DNA from 2 places in the Marinobacter gudaonensis genome. Region 2 is predicted to be linked to the other one. Evidence: predicted binding sites of a transcription regulator. Region 2 holds the regulator's gene; the other holds the start of a gene.

Region 1 (10,024 bases), on a different contig from region 2:
GCCTCCCGGCACCGGGCTTCCGCGGTGTCTATTTCCATTTCTGCCTGGGCAATGTCGTTCTTCTGCTGTTCCAGCATGGCTTTGCGGCCTTCCAGGATTTCCAGCATTTTCAGAAGCTGCTTTTCGTTGCCGGTGAGCGTTTCGTCCCACAGGTCGAAGAGCTCCTTGGTTTCTGCCAGGGTGAAGCCCATGCGCTTGCCACGGAGGATCAGTTTCAGGCGAACACGATCCTTGGTGCTGAAGATGCGTGTCTGTCCACGGCGCCGTGGCTTCAGAAGCCCCTGATCCTCATAGAAGCGGATGCTTCGAGTCGTGACATCGAACTCCTGTGAGAGTTCGCTGATGCTGAACGTTCTTTTTTCGACCATTGCGATTTCCTTTTTCGACTTAGGTTAGATAAAGTTTACGTAAACGTAAAGTAGTTTTCTGGTCCAATTTTCACCAACAGGTTCCCTAAAAGGAGAGCGAAGCATGGAATTCAAAAATGTTCCGGCCATTGTAACAGGCGGCGCATCCGGGCTGGGCGAGGGCGCAGCCCGTGCGCTGGCCGCTGCCGGCTGCAAGGTGGCGATTCTGGATCTGCAGAAGGAGCAGGGCCGAAAAGTGGCTGAGGATATCGGCGGGATTTTCCTGGAATGCGATGTCAGCTCTGCCGACAGCGCCGAGGCTGCCATCAACGCCGCCCGTGAAGCCCATGGGCCCTGCGGTATTGCAGTGAACTGTGCTGGTATTGCCACCGCTGGCAAGATTCTGGGCCGCGAGGGCGTGATGCCGCTGGAGAACTTCAGCAAGGTGGTACAGGTCAATCTCATTGGCACCTTCAATATTCTGCGCCTGGCAGCCGCCGACATGGCGCAGCGGGAGCCTAACGCCGAGGGCGAACGGGGCGTGATCATCAACACCGCCTCCATTGCGGCCTATGAGGGCCAGATCGGCCAGGCAGCCTACAGTGCTTCCAAGGGTGGCGTGGTGTCGCTCACGCTTCAATCCGCCCGGGAGCTGGCGCGTGAGGGCATCCGGGTAAATACGATTGCCCCCGGCCTGTTCATGACCCCCATGATGGCAGGTATGCCTGAAGAAGTTCAGGAGAGCCTGGCGGCCACGCTGCCGTTCCCCAAGCGCCTGGGCAAGCCGGAGGAGTTCGGCATGATGGTGGACCAGATGGTTCGAAACCCGGTGCTCAATGGCGAAGTGATTCGTCTCGACTGCGCGCTGCGCATGGCGCCCAAGTAAAGCATTCATAGCAGGAGACATTCATGACCGTGTCTGTTGATAAAGAAGAACTGGCGATGTTCCGGGAGTCCGTGATCAAGGTCCTGGAAAAGGAAGTAACGCCGCACTACGAAGCCTGGGAAAAATCCGGGCTGGTACCCAGAGAGCTCTGGAACACCCTGGGCAACGCCGGCATGCTGTGCGTGGACGTGCCCGAGGAGTGCGGTGGCATTGGCGCACCCTTCCAGTTTTCCGTGGTGGTAGGCGAAGAACTGGCCCGCATGGGCTTTGGCGCACTGTCCACCAACGTGATGGTGCATTCCGACATTGTTGCCCCGTATCTGAGCCACATTGGTAACGAAGCGCAGAAGCAGCAGTGGTTGCCAAAACTGGTGTCGGGCGAGGCCGTTGGCGCCATCGCCATGACCGAGCCCGGCGCCGGCAGTGACCTGCAGGCCATTCGCACCAGCGCGGTGAAAGACGGCGACGATTACATCCTGAACGGCTCCAAGACCTTCATCACCAACGGCCAGCACGCCGACATGGTGATTGTGGCCGCCAAGACCGACCCCAAGGCCGGTGCCCGTGGCATCAGCCTGTTCCTGGTAGACACCTCGCTGCCTGGCTACAGCAAGGGCCGCAACCTGGACAAGATCGGCCAGCATTCCGGCGATACCTCCGAGCTGTTCTTCTCGGATATGCGCATCCCGGCTTCTGCTTTGCTGGGCGAAGAAGGCCAGGGCTTTGTGTACCTGATGCGCGAACTGCCCCGCGAGCGCCTGGTGATCGGCGCCCTTGGCGTGGCCGCCGCCCGGGGTTCCCTGGACCTGACCATCGCCTACGCCCAGGAGCGGGAACTGTTCGGCCAGAAACTGGCCCAATTGCAAAACACCCGCTTTGAAATCGCGCGCATGGAAACCGACTACCGGGTGAACAAGGCATTCGTGGACCAGTGCATCGACCAGTACGACCGCGGCGAGCTGGATGCGCCCACCGCCTCCATGGCCAAGTACAGTGCCACCGAGATGCAGTGCCGGGTGGCCGATGGCTGTTTGCAGCTGTTTGGCGGCTACGGCTACACCACCGAATACCCGATCTCCCGGAACTTCATCGACGCGAGGGTGCAGCGAATCTACGGCGGCACCTCAGAGGTGATGAAAGAAATCATTGCCCGCTCGGTACTGGGCAAAGCCTGAAAGAAGGGCCTTTAAGGCCTCAGAAGGCAACTCGAATGCTCGGGGTCCGAGCAGGGGGCAGCCTCTCCGGGACTGTCTGCAGCATGGATGCTGCAGTCAAGCGTACAGGGAAGTATTTACAGCGTGTTCCGGAGAGGCTGCCCCCTGATCGGGCCTTCCACAGAATCAGGAGGACAACCAAATGAACAGCAATGATGTGGTAATCGCAGGCTCAGCAAGAACCCCCATGGGCGGCATGATGGGCTCCCTGAGCTCGGTACGCTCCCCGCAACTGGGCGCCATCTCCATCAAGGCCGCCATAGAGCGGGCCGGCCTGCAGCCGGCGGACATCCAGGAAGTGATCATGGGCTGCGTACTGCCCGCTGGCCTCGGCCAGGCCCCGGCGCGCCAGGCCTCCCGTGCCTCTGGCATCCCGGACAGCTCCGGCTGTACCACCATCAACAAAATGTGCGGCTCCGGCATGCAGGCCGTGATCATGGCCCACGATCAGATCAAGGCCGGCACCAACAACGTCATGATCGCCGGCGGTATGGAAAACATGAGCCAGGCGCCGTACCTGCTGCCCAAGGCCCGTGGTGGCATGCGCATGGGTCATGGCCAGGTGATGGACAGTATGTTCCTCGATGGCCTTGAAGACGCCTACGAGGGCGGCCTGATGGGCGTGTTTGCCCAGCGCACCGCCGACAAGTTCGACATCAGCCGCCAGGCCATGGACGAATTTGCCATCGCATCCCTGCAGAAATCCCTGGCGGCGATCGAGAACGGCTGGTTCCGCGACGAAATCGTCCCGGTAACCGTGTCTGGCCGCGGCGGTGACATCGAGGTGGATACCGATGAACAGCCGGGCAACGCCAAGCCCGAGAAGATTCCGCACCTGAAGCCCGCCTTTGCCAAGGACGGTTCGGTCACCGCTGCCAACTCCAGCTCCATCAGTGATGGTGCCTCCGCCCTCGTACTGGCCTCCGCCGCCGAAGCCGATGCCCGCGGTCTGGTGCCCCAGGCCCGAATTGTGGCCCACGCCACCCACGCCCGCCTGCCGGCCGAGTTCACGCTGGCTCCGATCGGCGCCATCGAGAAAGTGCTCAAGAAAGCCGGCTGGAACAAGGATGACGTGGATCTGTTCGAGATCAATGAGGCCTTCGCGGTGGTGACCCTGGCCGCCATGAACGAGCTCAAGCTGCCGGCCGAGAAGGTGAACGTGCACGGTGGCGCCTGCGCCCTGGGGCATCCGATTGGCTCCTCGGGCTCGCGGATCATCGTGACTCTGATCAACGCGCTCAAGCAGCGTGGCCTCAAGCGTGGCGTGGCTTCGCTGTGTATTGGGGGTGGTGAGGGTACCGCTGTTGCCATCGAGTTGATGTAAACTCGCTTCGCGCCGGGGCATCACGCCCCGGCCTGATATTGCCTCGGTTCGATTTTCAGTTTTTTCAGCCTTGATGTAAGGGTGGTGGGCTTTACGCCCAGAAGCGCCGCGGCGCCGTCGTCGCCAAACACCCGCCCGCCGCTGATTTTAAGGGCACGAACCAGGTTTCGCTTTTCCAGTTCCCGAAGCTCTTCTTCTGTCAGCAAGTCACCGTCAAAATGCCTGGTCGGCGGTGTTGGTACGCTGGGTGTCAGGGCGGCTGTATCCTGCCCCAGCAGATCCAGATCCAGGCGCCCGTCGGCAGTGATCACCTGGCGCTCGATTACATTCTCCAACTCCCGCACGTTGCCCGGCCAGTGGTAGGCCTTCAGGGTTTCCACATCCCTTTCCCGCAGGACCAGGGTGGGGCGGTTGAATTTCTGGCAGGCCCGGTTGAGGAATTCCTGGGCCAGAATCGGGATGTCTTCCAGGCGACGTCGCAGGGGCACGGACTCGATGGGGAAGACGTTCAGTCGGAAATAGAGGTCCTCCCGGAAGGTCTTGTGCTGGACCTCGGCTTTGAGGTCGCGGTTGGTGGCGGCAATGACTCGAACGTCCACGGCCCGGGTCCGGTTTTCGCCCACCCGCTCGAACTGCTGATCCTGTAGCACCCGCAGCAGTTTGCCCTGAAGTTCCAGCGGGATTTCCCCCACTTCGTCCAGGAACAGGGTGCCGCCGTCGGCCAGTTCGAACCGGCCCACACGGTCGCTGACGGCGCCGGTGAAGGCGCCCTTGATGTGGCCGAAGAACTCGCTCTCGAACAGATCCTTGGGGATGGCGGCGCAGTTCACCCGGATCAGAGGCCGATCGCGCCGGCTGCTGGACTGGTGGATGGCGCGGGCAATCAGCTCCTTGCCGGTGCCGGACTCGCCGGTGATAAGCACGTTGGCGTCGGTGGGCGCCACCATGCCAATGCGCCGCACAATGGCCTTGATGGCATCGCTCTGGCCGAAGATCTCGTGGAAGTGGTACTCGGCGCTCAGTTCCTCCTGCAGGTAGGCGTTCTCCATTTCCAGCCGGTGCTTGAGGGTTTCCACTTCCTTCAGGGCCTCCTGCAGTTCCTGGCGGGCCTCGAGGCGGGCCGAGATATCACGGAACACCACCACGGCGCCCACTGGGTGGCCGTTATCGAGAATCGGTGTGCTCGTGTATTCAACGGGGAAGCCGCTGCCATCCTTGCGCCAGAACCAGTCCTCGCCCACACGCTTGACGCTGCCATCCCGGAAGGCGGCGTAGATGGGGCATTCCTTGAGTGGAAAAATGGAGCCGTCTTCGTGCGAGTGATGCACGACCCGATGGATCACACGCCCCATGAGTTCATCAATGCGCCAGCCCAGCATGCGTTCCGCCGCCGGATTGGCGAAGGTGGTGCGACCCTCGGCATCCACGCCATAGATGCCTTCGCCCACCGCATGCAGGATCAGCTGGTTTTCCCGCTCCATGTCCTTGAACAACTCCTCCACCCGGCGCCACTCCAACAGGCCACCCCGGTGATAGTGGTTGGCATCGTGACGCTCCCTCAGGGTGCGCAGCTGGCGGCGGTCACGCAGCAGCAACAGCAGGTTCTGGGATTCGGCCTCACCCACCCGCGAGGAGGAAATTTCCAGTTCCACCGTATGGCCGTCCCGGTGCTGCAGGAAGAAATCCCGGCTCCAGCCCTGGCTGCGGAACAGGGTTTCCTCGGTAAAGGCAATCAGCTGCGGGCGCTGGTCGGTGAACAGCTGGGTGCAGGGTTTGCCACTTATCGACTTGCGATCAGTGCCGATCAGTCGGCCCATGGCACTGTTGGCCGCGAGGATCAGGTCGCGGCCGGCATCCACCAGAAGGGCCGCTTCCGGCAGGTGATCAATCCACTCCAGGTTGTCGAAGAGCGCAATGCGGGTGTCGGTGTTCATGGCGATGTCCTGGGTCAGTCTGAACTCGCCAGTACAAACCCCATGCCAACTACGAAATATCGCAGCCTTAACTACGAAAAATCGTTAATTACGAAAAATCGTAGTGTCCGGCAGACCAACTAGGCCAATAAAAAATTAACGAAAACAGGGTGTTGCAAAAATATTCGGACTTGGCACAAACCCTGCCATATCACCTTCAGAACGCGAAGCCGACCCGATGCGATGTTGCCACCGAGTCCGAGTCGCACCGTTAGTAGCACCAAAAGAGTGCAGAAACACCCTGAAAACCAGGTCCATTACCCAGGAGAGTGCCCAATGACCACGAAAAGCCTTGGAAATCCCTTTGACGGTGACAAGTCCCTGATCCACGCCAAGAACTGCGGCTGCCATGAGTGCCAGCCCGGTGACACTGCACCTTCCATTTCGCTTGATCTGAAACCTGCGGCCAGCCGCCAGGGAGCAGCAGAGGAGCGAATGGACTCCGAAGCGATGATGGATCGCGCTATCGAGAGCGCCGTGGTGCGCTCCGTGTTTGGCCACAACGATCACAGCCGCCGCAGCTTCATGAAGATGATGGGCGCGGGTACCGCCGCCGCGCTGCTTGGTAGTGTGTTCCCCATGGACAAGGCCAAAGCCGCGGTGAAGGAGTCCCTTGGCAAGCTGGAGAAGACCAAGCTGAACGTCGGTTTCGTGCCCATTACCTGCGCCACACCGATCATTATGGCTCACCCCATGGGCTTTTATGAGCGTTATGGCCTGGATGTGACCGTAACCAAGACCGCGGGCTGGGCAGTCGCCCGGGACAAGTCCCTGGCCGGTGAATACGACGCCTCCCACATGCTCACCCCCATGCCCCTGGCCATGACCATGGGTGCCGGCTCCACGCCCGAGCCATTCATCATGCCGGCGGTAGAGAACATCAACGGCCAGGCCATCGTTCTGCACGTGGACCACAAGGACAAACGCGATCCCAAACAGTGGAAGGGCTTCAAGTTTGGTGTGCCGTTCGAGTATTCCATGCACAACTTCCTGCTGCGCTACTACCTGGCCGAGAACGGCATCGACCCGGACACCGACGTGCAGATCCGTGTGGTACCGCCACCCGAAATGGTGGCCAACCTGCGCGCCGGCAACCTCGATGGTTACCTGAGCCCGGACCCGTTCAACCAGCGTGCCGTGTGGGAGAAAGTGGGCTTCATTCACATGCTCACCAAGGATATCTGGGAAGGCCACCCCTGCTGCGCCTTCGCCTGCAGCCAGCAGTTCGCCACCGAGAACCCGAACACCTACGGCGCCCTGCTGCGGGCCATCATTGATGCCACCCAGTACTCCAACAACCCGGAGAACCGCAAGGAAATCTCCGAAGCCATCGCGCCCAAGAACTACCTGAACCAGCCGGTGCCGGTGATCCAGCAGGTGCTGACCGGCTACTACGCCGACGGCCTGGGCGAAGTGAAAAACGTGCCGGACCGTATCGATTTCGACCCATTCCCGTGGCACTCCATGGGCGTGTGGATCCTCACCCAGATGAAGCGCTGGGGCTACATCGAGGGCGATGTGGACTACAAGGGCATTGCCGAGCAGGTCTATCTGGCCGGTGAGACCGGCAAGCTGATGGAGGAGATGGGCTACAGCGCGCCGGACAAGACCTACAAGACCCACACCATCATGGGCAAGACCTTCGATCCGGACAGCGCGGAAGAGTACGCCCGCAGCTTTGCCATCGGGAGGGTGTAACCATGGCTTCCCTGAACGTACGCGCAGCCCTGCTGTCGGTGTCGTTCCTGATTCTGGCCCTGGGGCTCTGGGAAATGGCAACCCAGCCCCCGGAGGCCCAGACCGGGCTCACCGAATACGAAATGCTCATGGGCGGGGCGGAACAGGAATCCCGGGTGCCGCCACCGTCGGCGGTGATCAAGCTGGCCTGGGCAGAGCTGTCCAATCCGTTCTATGACGCCGGCGCCAACGACAAGGGCATCGGCATCCAGCTGGCCTACTCAGTGTACCGGGTACTCACCGGCTACCTGGCGGCCATGGCCATCGCGTTGCCCATCGGCTTCCTGATCGGCATGTCGCCGCTGATGTACAAGGCCCTGAACCCGTACATCCAGGTGCTGCGGCCGATCTCGCCGCTGGCCTGGATGCCCTTGGCGCTGTTCATCATCCAGGACTCCGACGCCTCGGCGATCTTCGTGATCTTTATCTGCTCGATCTGGCCGATGCTCCTGAACACTGCCTTTGGTGTGGCCAACGTCCGGCAGGACTGGGTGAACGTGGCCCGCACCCACGAACTCAGCCCGATCAAGACCGCGCTCACGGTCATCCTGCCGGCCGCGGCGCCCACCATCCTCACCGGCATGCGCATCTCCATCGGCATCGCCTGGCTGGTGATCGTGGCCGCGGAGATGCTCGTGGGCGGCACCGGCATTGGCTACTACGTGTGGAACGAATGGAACAACCTGGATCTGGCCAGTGTGATCTTCTCCATCCTGATGATCGGGGTGGTGGGCATGCTGCTGGACCTGGCCCTGGGCAAGGCCCAGAAACTGGTGGAATACAAAGAATGAGCGGCCCGGCACCGGTCTGCGGTGCCGGCCTCAACCCTCCGAACGGAGACCTGTTATGAGTAAGTCATTCCTGGAAGTAGATGGTCTGTCCAAGATCTACCCGGACGGCCAGGGCGGTGAGCTGACCGTCTTCGAGGATGTCCGCTTTGCCCTGGAGAAAGGGGAGTTTGTCTGCATCATCGGCCACTCGGGCTGCGGCAAATCCACCATCCTGAACGTGCTGGCAGGCCTGGACGAAGCCAGCGCCGGCAACGTGGTGATGAACGGCAAGGAAATCAAAGGCCCGGGTCTTGAGCGTGGCGTGGTGTTCCAGAACTACAGCCTGCTGCCCTGGAAAACCGCCCTAAACAACATCGTGTTTGCGGTTAAAGCGCGCTGGCCCAGCTGGTCCAAGGAAAAAGTGAGGGAACACAGCGAGCGCTACCTGAAAATGGTGGGCCTGGAGCACGCCATGAACCGAAAGCCCTCGCAGCTGTCCGGCGGTATGCGCCAGCGGGTGAGTATCGCCCGGGCCTTCGCCACCCAGCCGGAACTGTTGCTGCTGGACGAACCCTTCGGCGCGCTGGATGCCCTGACACGGGGCGTGATCCAGGACGAGCTGGTGAAAATCTGGGAAGAAACCCGCCAGACCGTCTTCATGATCACCCATGACGTGGATGAGGCCATCCTGCTGTCCGATCGCATCTTCCTGATGTCCAACGGCCCCAACGCCCGGATCGCCGAAAGCGTGAAAGTGGATATCCCGCACCCACGGGCCCGCTCCACCATCTTCCAGAACCCGGCCTACCACAAGACCCGGGATTACCTGGTGGACTTCCTGGTGAACCGCAGCGGCTCGGCCCTGCCGGAAAAAGACGGCACCCCGAAAGTCGCCGAACCTGCCAAAGGTGTCGCGCAATCGTCGCCCGAGGCCTCTGACACCGAATCCGAATCTGAAACCGCCGCGCGCGCGGTGAATGCCTGACGTAACAACCCAAGAGAGGAAAACAGCCATGATGAACAAAGAACTGATGACCGCCAAAATCCTGGAAGCCAAAGTCGCCAAGGGCATGACCTGGGAAGCCATTGCCGAAGCCATCGGCATGTCCCCCGTGTTCACCACCTCGGCCGCCCTGGGCATGAACAGCCTCACCGAAGACAAGGCGTTCGCCCTGTGCGAAACCCTGGGCCTGGAAAAGCCGGTGGCGGAAGCCCTGCAGGTGTGCCCGAAGAAAGCCTGGGACGGCGCCGTTCCCCAGGACCCGCTGATCTACCGTCTGTATGAAGTGGTCGGCGTATACGGCGACACCATGAAGGAACTCATCCATGAGAAGTTCGGTGACGGCATCATGAGTGCCATCGATTTCACCATGGACATCGAGAAGGAAGAGAATCCGAAGGGCGACCGTGTGGTGGTCACCATGAACGGGAAATTCCTGCCCTATAAGGCCTGGTAACCCTGGGTTCTTTAACCTCGGAGGTCTCGTCCTTGTAGCCTGTTGGCTGGGGGGCGGGCCTGCGGGGTGGCAGGTGGAGTTTTTCTTGGAAAAAGAACTCGCTTCGCTCAGACACCTTTTTCCGGCGAAAAATCCACCTACCACCCCGCGCCGACGTGCAACAGGGGTTCACGAGGTTAAAGACTCTTGTGCTCGTGTAGGTTGGATTAGCCGTAGGCGTAATCCAACAGATTTTGTCGGATTACGCTTTGCTAATCCGACCTACAAACTCCTGATTCTGCATTAAGGTCTTTTTCTTTCATTTGGTCTATCGTTT
Region 2 (10,024 bases):
GTTCGTCGGCCTCGGTCTGACAGTACCCAACGGCTACTGGCTGGTGAGACAGCACGCTGACTACTGTACTCAGGCCCACGGCGGTGCCGGGGCGGTGCGTGAAGCCTGCGACCTCATCCTGGCCGCCCAGGGTAAGCTCGACGCCGCACTTCAGCCCTATCTGGAGCCGCAGCCGTGAACTGGTTTGCCGATCGGCCATGGCTGAGAATGCTGGCGTTAGGCGGCACGGTTGTGGCCGCGGTTTTCCTGCTCTGGCGCAGTGACGAAGCGCCGGTTGTCGACCAGGAGGCGGCAGCCCTGCGCGGCGATGCCGAGCCCGACGGCTTTGTGGTCAATGGCAACTACCGGTCGTTCGACGAAACCGGAAACCTTGAGATCCGGTTTGTAAGCCCGCGGATAGAGCAGTTTGAAGAGAAAAACCTGGCAACCATGGATTCGCCGCGCGCGGAACTCTACGGCGATGCCGACACCCAGCCCTGGATTGTTGAAGCGGATCGTGGCCGGCTGATGCAGAACCGGGAGCTGGTGTATCTTACGGGCAATGTACAGGTGCTCCGCAGCGTCGGTGAACGGGACACCACACTGACGACCCGGACACTGACCCTCGATAATAACGAAGGCGTGGTATACACCGACGCGCCGGTGGAGATCCGGGATGTGACCGGCATTACTACCGCCGTTGGCATGAAGGCATGGATAGACGAGCGCATTCTGGAACTGAACTCCCAGGTGGAAGGATATTATGACACCGGAAACTAATGTACGTCGGCGCCTGGCGGCTGCGCTGGTATCACTGGCGATCATGGCCCCGGCCGCCGCCTTCGACCTCAATTCCGACACGCCGATCAAGGTAACGGCCGATAACGCCCGCCTGGACGATGCCAAGGGGATCGCAACCTACACCGGCGATGTCGAGCTGGAACAGGGTCAGACCCGACTGGATGCCGAGCGGGTGGTTCTCTACCGGGACGCAAACGGGCTCAGCCGGATAGAAGCGTCCGGAGAACCGGCCAGGTACCGCCAGCCAGCCCGCGACGGTAACGGCGAAACCGACGCACGGGCCCTGAACATCACCTGGTCTGCGACCGATCAGCGCATCACCTTTGAACGGGAGGCCATCATTGAACAGAATGGCAACCTGTTCCGGGGCAACATCATTCATTACGATACCCAGGACCGGGTAGTTACCGCCGAAGGTGGCACCGACACAGGATCCGGACCGGGCCGGGTCGAAATGGTCATACAGCCACGCAGTACCGACAGCCGCACTGATTAAACAGGATTCCGATGGCAGTTCTGAGAGCCAGCAACCTGGCAAAAAGCTACAAGCAGAAGAAGGTGGTCATTGACGTTTCCCTGGAAATCCGCAGCGGGGAGATTGTCGGGCTCCTGGGTCCCAATGGGGCGGGAAAAACCACCTGCTTCTACATGATCGTCGGGCTGGTTCCCGCTGATCGTGGCCGCATTACCATCGACAGCCGCGATATCACCCCCCTGCCGATGCACGGTCGCGCCCAAAAGGGCATTGGCTACCTGCCCCAGGAAGCCTCGGTGTTCCGCAAGCTGTCGGTTCGCGACAACATCATGGCCATCCTGGAAACCCGTCGGGGCATGGGTCGCGCCGAGCGGGAGCAAAAGCTGGAGGAGCTGCTGGAAGAATTCCACATCACCCACATTCGAGACAGTGTCGGCATGGCGCTGTCGGGTGGCGAACGGCGACGGGTGGAAATAGCCCGGGCCCTGGCCATGGAGCCGGCGTTTATTCTGCTTGACGAACCCTTTGCAGGTGTTGACCCGATTTCAGTCAGTGACATCAAGCACATCATTCGCCATTTGCGCGATAAGGGCATCGGGGTACTGATCACCGACCACAACGTGCGAGAGACCCTCGATATCTGCGAGAATGCCTATATCGTTTCCGGCGGCCACATTATTGCCTCCGGCAACGCCGATGCCATCCTGGCCAACCAACAGGTCAAGGAAGTGTATCTGGGCGACGAATTCAGGCTGTGATACCAAGTGCGGATTGTTTTGATGACCTGCAGCAAGTAAACTCGGCAAAGAACTTGCTAGGGTAAATGAAACCCAAGGCAAGTAACCGGCATATAACGACTTTTTACTGGCTAAGGCACGAAGCGCTGATGAGTGACGGATCCTGAACCATGGTTATGAAAGCCTCTTTACAGTTAAAGCTGGGTCAGAGCCTGACCATGACGCCCCAGCTGCAACAGGCGATCCGGCTACTACAGCTTTCCACCCTGGACCTTCAGCAGGAAATCCAGCAGGCACTGGAATCCAACCCGATGCTGGAAACCTCCGAGGACGATGACCACCCTGACGCCTCCTCCGAAGGCCCGGAATCGGGCGAATCCGAATCCTCGGAACACACCGCCGAATCCCCGACCGAAACCCAGACCGACTGGGACGAAAGCGAGAACGGCCCGGACTGGGCCTCGGAAAACGACATCCCCGACAACATCCCCGATGACCTGCCGGTCGATACTGCCTGGGACGATATTTACCAGTCCGCACCCGCGCCGGCGGCCCGTAACGACGACGAGAACGACCACGATTTCGAGACTCGCAACTCACCGACAGAAACCCTGCAGGATCACCTGGAGTGGCAACTGAACCTCACGCCCATGAGCGAACGGGACCAGGCCATTGCTCATGCCCTGATGGATGCGGTGGATGAGCGCGGCTACCTGACCAGCTCCCTGGAAGACATTCACGCCGGGCTGCTGGATGAGGCTGAGGAAGATCCCCTCGAACTGGACGAAGTGGAAGCGGTGCTGCACCGCCTGCAGCACTTCGACCCACCAGGCGTCTTCGCCCGGGACCTTCAAGAGTGCCTGCTCATCCAGCTCAACCAGTTGCCACCGGACACTCCCTGGCTGGCCCAGGCCCGGCTGGTGATCACCCACTACATCAATCTGCTGGGCAACCGTGATTACGCCCAGTTGCTGCGACGCAGCCGGCTGAAAGAAGATCAGCTCAGGGAAGTACTGGCACTGATTACCGGGCTGAACCCGCGGCCGGGCGATGTCATTGACCGCGCCGAGCCAGACTATGTAATTCCAGACGTGATTGTGCGCAAGCACAACGGCCGCTGGCGGGTGGAACTGAATCCGGAAATTGCCCCGCGCATTCGGGTAAATGCAAGCTATGCTTCACTTATAAGGCGTGCAGACAGTAGCGCCGACAACACCTATCTGCGGGACCAGCTGCAGGAGGCGAAGTGGTTTATCAAGAGCCTGCAAAGCCGGAATGAAACACTACTTAAGGTGGCCACGCGCATCGTCGAGCACCAGCAGGGGTTCCTGGACCATGGAGAGGAGGCCATGAAGCCTCTGATACTCTCGGACATTGCCCAGGCCGTGGAGATGCATGAATCAACTATCTCAAGGGTCACTACCCAGAAGTACATGCACACCCCGAGGGGCATTTTCGAACTGAAGTATTTCTTCTCCAGCCACGTAAGCACGGACGAGGGCGGCGAATGCTCCTCAACGGCAATCCGGGCCATGATCAAGAAGCTGATTGCCGCGGAGACGCCCAAAAAGCCGTTGAGCGACAGTAAAATTGCAGCCATGCTAGGAGAACAGGGAATCAAGGTTGCGCGACGCACCGTTGCCAAATACCGGGAGGCCATGCACATTCCGCCTTCCAACGAGCGCAAGCGGCTGGTCTGATCCCTTACGGGGAGCGGCACGCAACGCAGTATTCGCCGGCGCCAAGGGCGCCTGCACCCAGACCGGCTCTCCGGAGCCGGCACGATGACAACAGGAGACGCCTATGCAACTCAATATTTCAGGCCATCACGTAGAACTGACTCCCGCACTCAAGGATTACGTTTCAGAGAAGTTCGAGAAGCTCGAGCGTCACTTTGACCACATCAGTAACTGCCAGGTTACCCTGGAAGTGGAAAAGGTGCGCCAGATCGCGGAAGCCACACTGCACGTGGTTGGTGGTGAGATTCACGCAAAGGCGGAAAACGAGGACATGTACGCGGCCATCGATGCCCTGATCGACAAGCTGGACCGCCAGATCCTCAAGCACAAGGAAAAGAATGTAGACCGGATGCACGGAAACGGCTCTCGTTAACCGGCTGTTATGGTGTAATTCATACAATCGAGCTGCGACACGAGTGACGTGTCGCAGCCTTTTTTTTAACGGAAACCCAGTCGATCCATGAGCGACACATCCCTGACCATAGACAACATTCTTGCGCCGGAGCTGACCCTATGCAGGGTCGCGGCCTCCAGCAAGAAACGGGCCCTGGAGTTTATTGCCGAGCAGATAAACCAGCAGGACAACACGCTCAGCGAAACCCAGATTTTCAACAATCTGATTGCCCGCGAGCGCCTGGGCAGCACCGGCATTGGCCAGGGTATTGCGATCCCGCACTGTCGGCTTGAAGGGCTGGATCACGTGGTGGGCGTGCTGATGACCCTCGAGGAAAGCGTCGACTTCGACGCCATCGATAATCAGCCGGTCGACCTGATTTTCGCGCTGATCGTGCCCAAGGAGGCCACCAGCGAGCACCTCGAACTTCTCAGCCAACTGGCCGAAAAGTTCAATGAGCGGTCGTTCTGTGACCGACTCCGGCAGTGCCAGGATGCCCGAACGCTTTACGAACGCATGACCGCTACGGGCGGATGAGAGCTACCACAGCAGAGGAAGTTTGGTCATGAAGCTGATCATCGTCAGTGGCAGATCCGGCTCGGGCAAGAGTACGGCACTTCATGTGCTTGAAGACCTTGGCTTCTACTGCATCGACAACCTTCCCATTGGCCTTCTGTTCCCGCTCACCCGTGAGGCGGCAGGCCAGGCCAGTCCGGGCCGGCTGGGCAAGATGGCAGTGAGCATCGACGCCCGCAACCTGTCGGGAGAACTGGCGAATTTCGAGGACATCTACCGCAGTCTTCAGGGTACCGGCGTTACTGTGGAGATCATTTTCCTGGACGCCGACGAACAGTCGCTGCTTCAGCGTTTCCACGCAACACGCCGCAAACATCCGCTGAGCGACGACAAAACCTCGCTGCGGGAGGCAATCAGCAGCGAGAAAACATTGCTGGAGCCGCTGTCCAAGCTGTCAGACCTGTATATCAACACCACTGGCATGTCCATGTACGAACTGCGGGACATGGTCAAACAACGGGTGGTGGGTCGCAAGGACCAGGAGTTGGCTCTGCTGTTCCAGTCCTTTGGATTCAAGCACGGTGTTCCCCTGGATTCGGACTACGTTTTTGATGTCCGCTGCCTACCCAACCCTTACTGGGACACCAGTCTGCGCAAATATGTGGGCACCGACCAGCCGGTTATCGATTTCCTTGAACAGGAGCCGTCCACTCGAAAAATGATCGAAGACCTGACGACGTTCCTGGATAACTGGCTGCCATCCTTCGCCGACAGTAATCGTAGCTATATGACCATCTCCATCGGCTGTACCGGCGGCCAACACCGGTCGGTCTACATGTGCGAACAGTTGGGCGCCTACTTCCGGCAGAAATACAGCAATGTGCAGGTTCGGCACACGGAGCTGCCACACCTTCAGGCAAGGGAAGAGATCTGATCCACTCATGATTCGTCGCCCCATTACCATCATCAACAAACTTGGTCTTCACGCTCGCGCCACTGCAAAGCTCGTTGCCACGGCTTCCGGGTTCGAAAGCAGTGTTCGCATCAGTGGCAAGGGCCGGGAAGTGGATGCCAAGAACATCATGCAGGTGATGATGCTGGCCGCCAGTCAGGGTACCGAAGTGGAGATCATTGCCGAGGGCTCCGACGAGGAGCAGGCGGTCGAGGCCGTGGCCGACCTGATCAACGACTATTTCGGCGAGGGCGAATAAGGCGAATGCCGTACGGCATTCACCTACAACTCATTCTCACCTACAGCGCCTAACTCCGCTATAATGCAGGCGTTTTCTGACGCCGGGTGATTCATGACCGATATTCTGGAAAAAAGCCAGGCCCGCCAGCGCCTTCGCTCCCTGAGTGAAGCACTGGACAGTGGTGCGCTGAAGCAGGTTGCCCGCATCCTGAATGGCGGCCTGAGCCCCAGCGATATTGCCCACCTGCTCGAGTCCTCGCCGCCCCGGCAGCGGGCCCTGCTCTGGAACCTGGTCGACAAGCAGCTCGAGGGGGAAGTTCTCCAGTACCTGAACGACGATATCCGGGGCTACTTCCTGAGCCAGTTGAATGCCCAGGAACTGGCGGACATCATCGAGGACTTCGAGTCGGACGACCTGGCCGACTTGCTGCAACAGCTGCCGGACACGGTGATTCAGGAAGTCCTGGACACCATGGACGAACAGGATCGCCAGCGGGTCGAGGAAGTTCTCTCCTACCCCGAGGACACCGCCGGCGGTCTGATGAACACGGACACCATCACGGTGCGCCCGGACATCAGCATTGACGTGGTGCTGCGTTACCTGCGCCGGCACCGAACCCTGCCCCCGATGACCGACAGCCTGATTGTGGTGAGCCGGCGGGATGAATTCATCGGCATGCTGCCGATCACCAAGATGCTGGTTTCCAATCCTGCCGCCACCGTGCGGGAGGTCATGGATACCGACATTGACCCCATTCCCGTAACCCTGTCCGACACCAAGGTAGCAACCCTGTTTGAACGCTACGATCTGATCTCGGCGCCGGTGGTGAACGAGGAAGGCCGGCTGCTGGGCCGCATCACCATCGATGACGTGGTGGACGTTATTCGGGAAGACGCCGACCACTCTCTGATGAGCATGGCAGGTCTGGACGAAGATGAGGACACCTTTGCACCGGTGTGGAAAACATCCCGGCGTCGGGCGGTCTGGCTGGGTATCAACCTGATTACCGCCCTCACCGCTTCGGCGGTGATCGGTCTGTTCGAAGAAACCATTGCCAAGGTGGTCGCGCTCGCCGTGCTCATGCCCATTGTCGCCAGCATGGGCGGCATTGCCGGCAGCCAGACCCTCACCCTGGTAATCCGGGGCATGGCCGTAGGCCAGATCAGCGGCGCCAATGTGGGCTGGCTGCTGAACCGTGAGTTTCTGTCCGGCATCCTCAATGGGTTTCTCTGGGCGGCCGTGGTCGCAGGGGCCGCCATGCTCTGGTTCCAGGACATGCTGATTGGCGCCATTATCGCCGCCGCCCTGGTCATTAATCTCGTGGCGGCAGCACTCGTGGGTACCGTGCTACCGCTGTTCCTGAAGTCACGGAACATCGACCCGGCCCTAGCGGGGAGCGTGATTCTCACCACCGTGACAGACGTGGTCGGTTTCATGGCCTTTCTTGGCCTCGCCACGATTTTCTATGCGTAGCCGGATGTCGGATTACGCTTTGCTAATCCGACATCCGGTTGGGTGAATTCTTGTAGGTCGGGTTAGCGAAGCGTAACCCGACAACCAGGCAGAACTTATGACAGACAAACACGACAACGACGCGCCCGAATACGACGGCCCCAGCAAATCCCAGCTCAAACGGGAGATGCACGCACTGCAGGACCTGGGCAAACGCATGCTGGATCTGAGCAACGACCAGTTGGCCACTCTGCCCATCAGCGATACCCTCCGGGCGGCCATTGAGGAGTCCCGACGCATCCGTCAGAACGAAGCCAAGCGTCGGCATCTTCAGTACATTGGCAAGGTGATCCGGCAGGAGGACGACCCTGAGGCGCTGGCCACAGCCATCGACGCCTTTGATGCGGGCAGTGAGGAGCACACCCGGCGCCACCACCTGGCCGAGCGCTGGCGTGACCGGATCATCGCCGATGGCGACTCGGTGGTGGGCGAGTTTTTCAACTATTGCCCGAGCGCCGACATGCAGCACCTGCGTAATCTGGCGCGCAATGCCCGCAAGGACGTGGAAAAGCAGAAGAATACCGGCCAGTCCCGAAAGCTGTTCCGATACCTGCGAGAGTGTATCGACGACGCCGAGGCGCTTAGCTGAGTCGCCGATGCTCCCAGACCGGCATACGGGTGCGCAGATTCTCGACCTGGGCAACGTCCAGCTCGGCAGACACCACGCCCGGTCCTTCACCAATTTCCGCAATGACCCGCCCCCAGGGATCACAGATCAGACTGTGGCCATAGGTGCGCCGGCGACTGCTGTTCTGGCCACCCTGCCCCGGCGCCACGACCCAGACCTGATTTTCGATGGCCCGGGCGCGGATCAAAGGATGCCAGTGCGCATCGCCGGTCTGCCAGGTGAATGCGCTGGGCAGGCAAATCCAGTCCACTTCCTTGGCTCTGAGCGCCCGGAACAGCTCCGGGAATCGCAGGTCGTAACAGATGGCAAGCCCCAGCTTGCCAGCCGGGGTATCGACCGCAACCACCTGATCGCCCGGCTCGAACGTATCTGATTCGCGGTACTGGCCATGGGCATCTTCCACCATGGCATCGAACAGGTGAATCTTGTCGTACCGGGCGACTTCCCTGCCCTGATCGTCGAACACCAGGCAGGTGGCCCGCACCCTGTCTGCAATGTCCGAGCCGTCAGGTCGTTGCGCCAATGGCATGGAGCCACCAACAATCCAGAGCCCCAGTGAGCGCGCCTGCTGTGCCAGGAAGGAGCGAATCTGTGGGTCTGCTCCCGCCTCCCGTCGACCACAATCCGGCATCTGGCGGGTTGCCAGGATCGCGAAATTCTCTGGCAGTACCGCCACCGACGCACCCTGCGCCGCCGCCTCAGCCAGCAGACGTCGGGCTTCATCAAGGTTGGCGTCGATGTCGTGGGTACTGACCATCTGGATGGCCGCAACCCGATTGGCGACAGTTTCAGTCATGACAGCCTCCTTCATTAGCCACCGGTATCGAATACCCGCTGCAGGTCCACTTCCGGCGCATCCCAGGTACCCGTAACGCTGTAGGTTGCGCTGGTCAGTCTGCTCAGAGGATCGCCCAGAATCTTGTCGAGTACAAACAGGGCACCGCCAATGGGCGCGCCCGCCCCCATCAGCAGGGCCGCCAAGGGCAAGTTCTGGGTGAGCGGCAGCACAACCACCAGTCGCATATCCAGCTCTTCACTGGCCATGTCTGTGCTGCCGCTGAGTTTGAAGGCACCCGACGGCCCCACAACCTGCAGTTCCGGATCCATGGTCATGAGGCCGTTGATGATCTGCGCCTTGCCCGATATCGCGTCGAACGCGACGCCGCGCTCGTACAGATCCGAGAAATCAAGCTTCAGGCGCCGCCAGAGAGTATCCGAGTTAAGGAGGTTGAACACCCGGAACAGCTGGGCGGTGTTGTTGCTCTCGAGGATAACCCCCTGGTCCAGTCGCAGGCTGACTGACCCGCTGAGGTCCGGTACAGAAATCTGGTCGGGTCGCCCTGGCCAGTCGAGATCCAGCTCTATGGTGGTGGACTCGTTATTCACCGGGATCTCGGCGTCCAGCAGGTCGTTCAGATCGGCCAGCGCACCACCGGAAATCGATCCGGAGAAGCGGCTGGTTTCCCTGTCTCCGATGATGCTCCAGGTCATATCCCCCAGCAGCGTCAGGGAGTTGAGACGACCCTCGATGTCGCTGACCTTCAGGCGGTAGGGCTCGGGGCGAAGGCTGAAGGCCCACTGCCCCAGGGATTCCTCATCCATTTGCAGATTAGCGATGGTAACGTTGATATCTGGCCAGTTCCCCATGTCCAGCTTGCGGAAAGCTCGCAGCTGTTCTTCCAGCGTCAGAACCTCCCGGGGCTCCTGGCCTGTGTTGTTGCCTCGAATCAGCCTCAGCATTTCAAAATCTGCGATCACAGGCTCTTCGCTGTCGGGGAAAACCAGCCGCCCACGGGCCCTTGGCGATCGCGTGGTCACCACCCAGCGGTCGCCCAGATCAAGAGCATTGATCTCGATGTCCCGCAGGATTTCCGCACCCAGGTGCAGGCGATCCAGGCCCAGGTCGAATCCGGAATCGGTCCGGAGCAGATCAAACGTCATGCGGTTTTCCCAATCCCCGGTAATGCCGATACCACCTTGCGCCGTGGGGTTGATGGTGGCCTGCAAAGGCGCCACCTCCTCGGGCTGTTTAGACAGGGGTTCCGGCCAG

Evidence for each region. Region 2 encodes sigma-54, which starts transcription at its own class of promoters, with help from an activator protein. Its sites were predicted from a motif close to ANTGGCATNNANNTTGCTNT; they were not measured.
Region 1: a site for sigma-54 is predicted at 5,736-5,755, ahead of BM344_RS15025 (sigma 54-interacting transcriptional regulator). Genes of this name have one in related genera too.

The regions. Positions count from the first base shown of each region.
Region 1 covers NZ_FOYV01000003.1:32,851-42,874, forward strand. The annotation lists gene BM344_RS15005 (MerR family transcriptional regulator) at 1-368, opposite strand, end outside; gene BM344_RS15010 (SDR family NAD(P)-dependent oxidoreductase) at 472-1,233, shown strand; gene BM344_RS15015 (acyl-CoA dehydrogenase family protein) at 1,257-2,408, shown strand; gene BM344_RS15020 (acetyl-CoA C-acyltransferase) at 2,590-3,771, shown strand; gene BM344_RS15025 (sigma 54-interacting transcriptional regulator) at 3,792-5,705, opposite strand; gene BM344_RS15030 (ABC transporter substrate-binding protein) at 6,021-7,442, shown strand; gene ntrB (nitrate ABC transporter permease) at 7,445-8,272, shown strand; gene BM344_RS15040 (ABC transporter ATP-binding protein) at 8,328-9,236, shown strand; gene cynS (cyanase) at 9,265-9,708, shown strand.
Region 2 covers NZ_FOYV01000001.1:1,083,940-1,093,963, forward strand. The annotation lists gene BM344_RS04915 (KdsC family phosphatase) at 1-178, shown strand, start outside; gene lptC (LPS export ABC transporter periplasmic protein LptC) at 175-759, shown strand; gene lptA (lipopolysaccharide transport periplasmic protein LptA) at 743-1,276, shown strand; gene lptB (LPS export ABC transporter ATP-binding protein) at 1,288-2,013, shown strand; gene BM344_RS04935 (RNA polymerase factor sigma-54) at 2,163-3,692, shown strand; gene hpf (ribosome hibernation promoting factor) at 3,796-4,104, shown strand; gene ptsN (PTS IIA-like nitrogen regulatory protein PtsN) at 4,192-4,662, shown strand; gene rapZ (RNase adapter RapZ) at 4,691-5,575, shown strand; gene BM344_RS04955 (HPr family phosphocarrier protein) at 5,583-5,852, shown strand; gene mgtE (magnesium transporter) at 5,946-7,307, shown strand; gene yjgA (ribosome biogenesis factor YjgA) at 7,405-7,935, shown strand; gene BM344_RS04970 (carbon-nitrogen hydrolase family protein) at 7,928-8,770, opposite strand; gene BM344_RS04975 (YhdP family phospholipid transporter) at 8,785-10,024, opposite strand, start outside.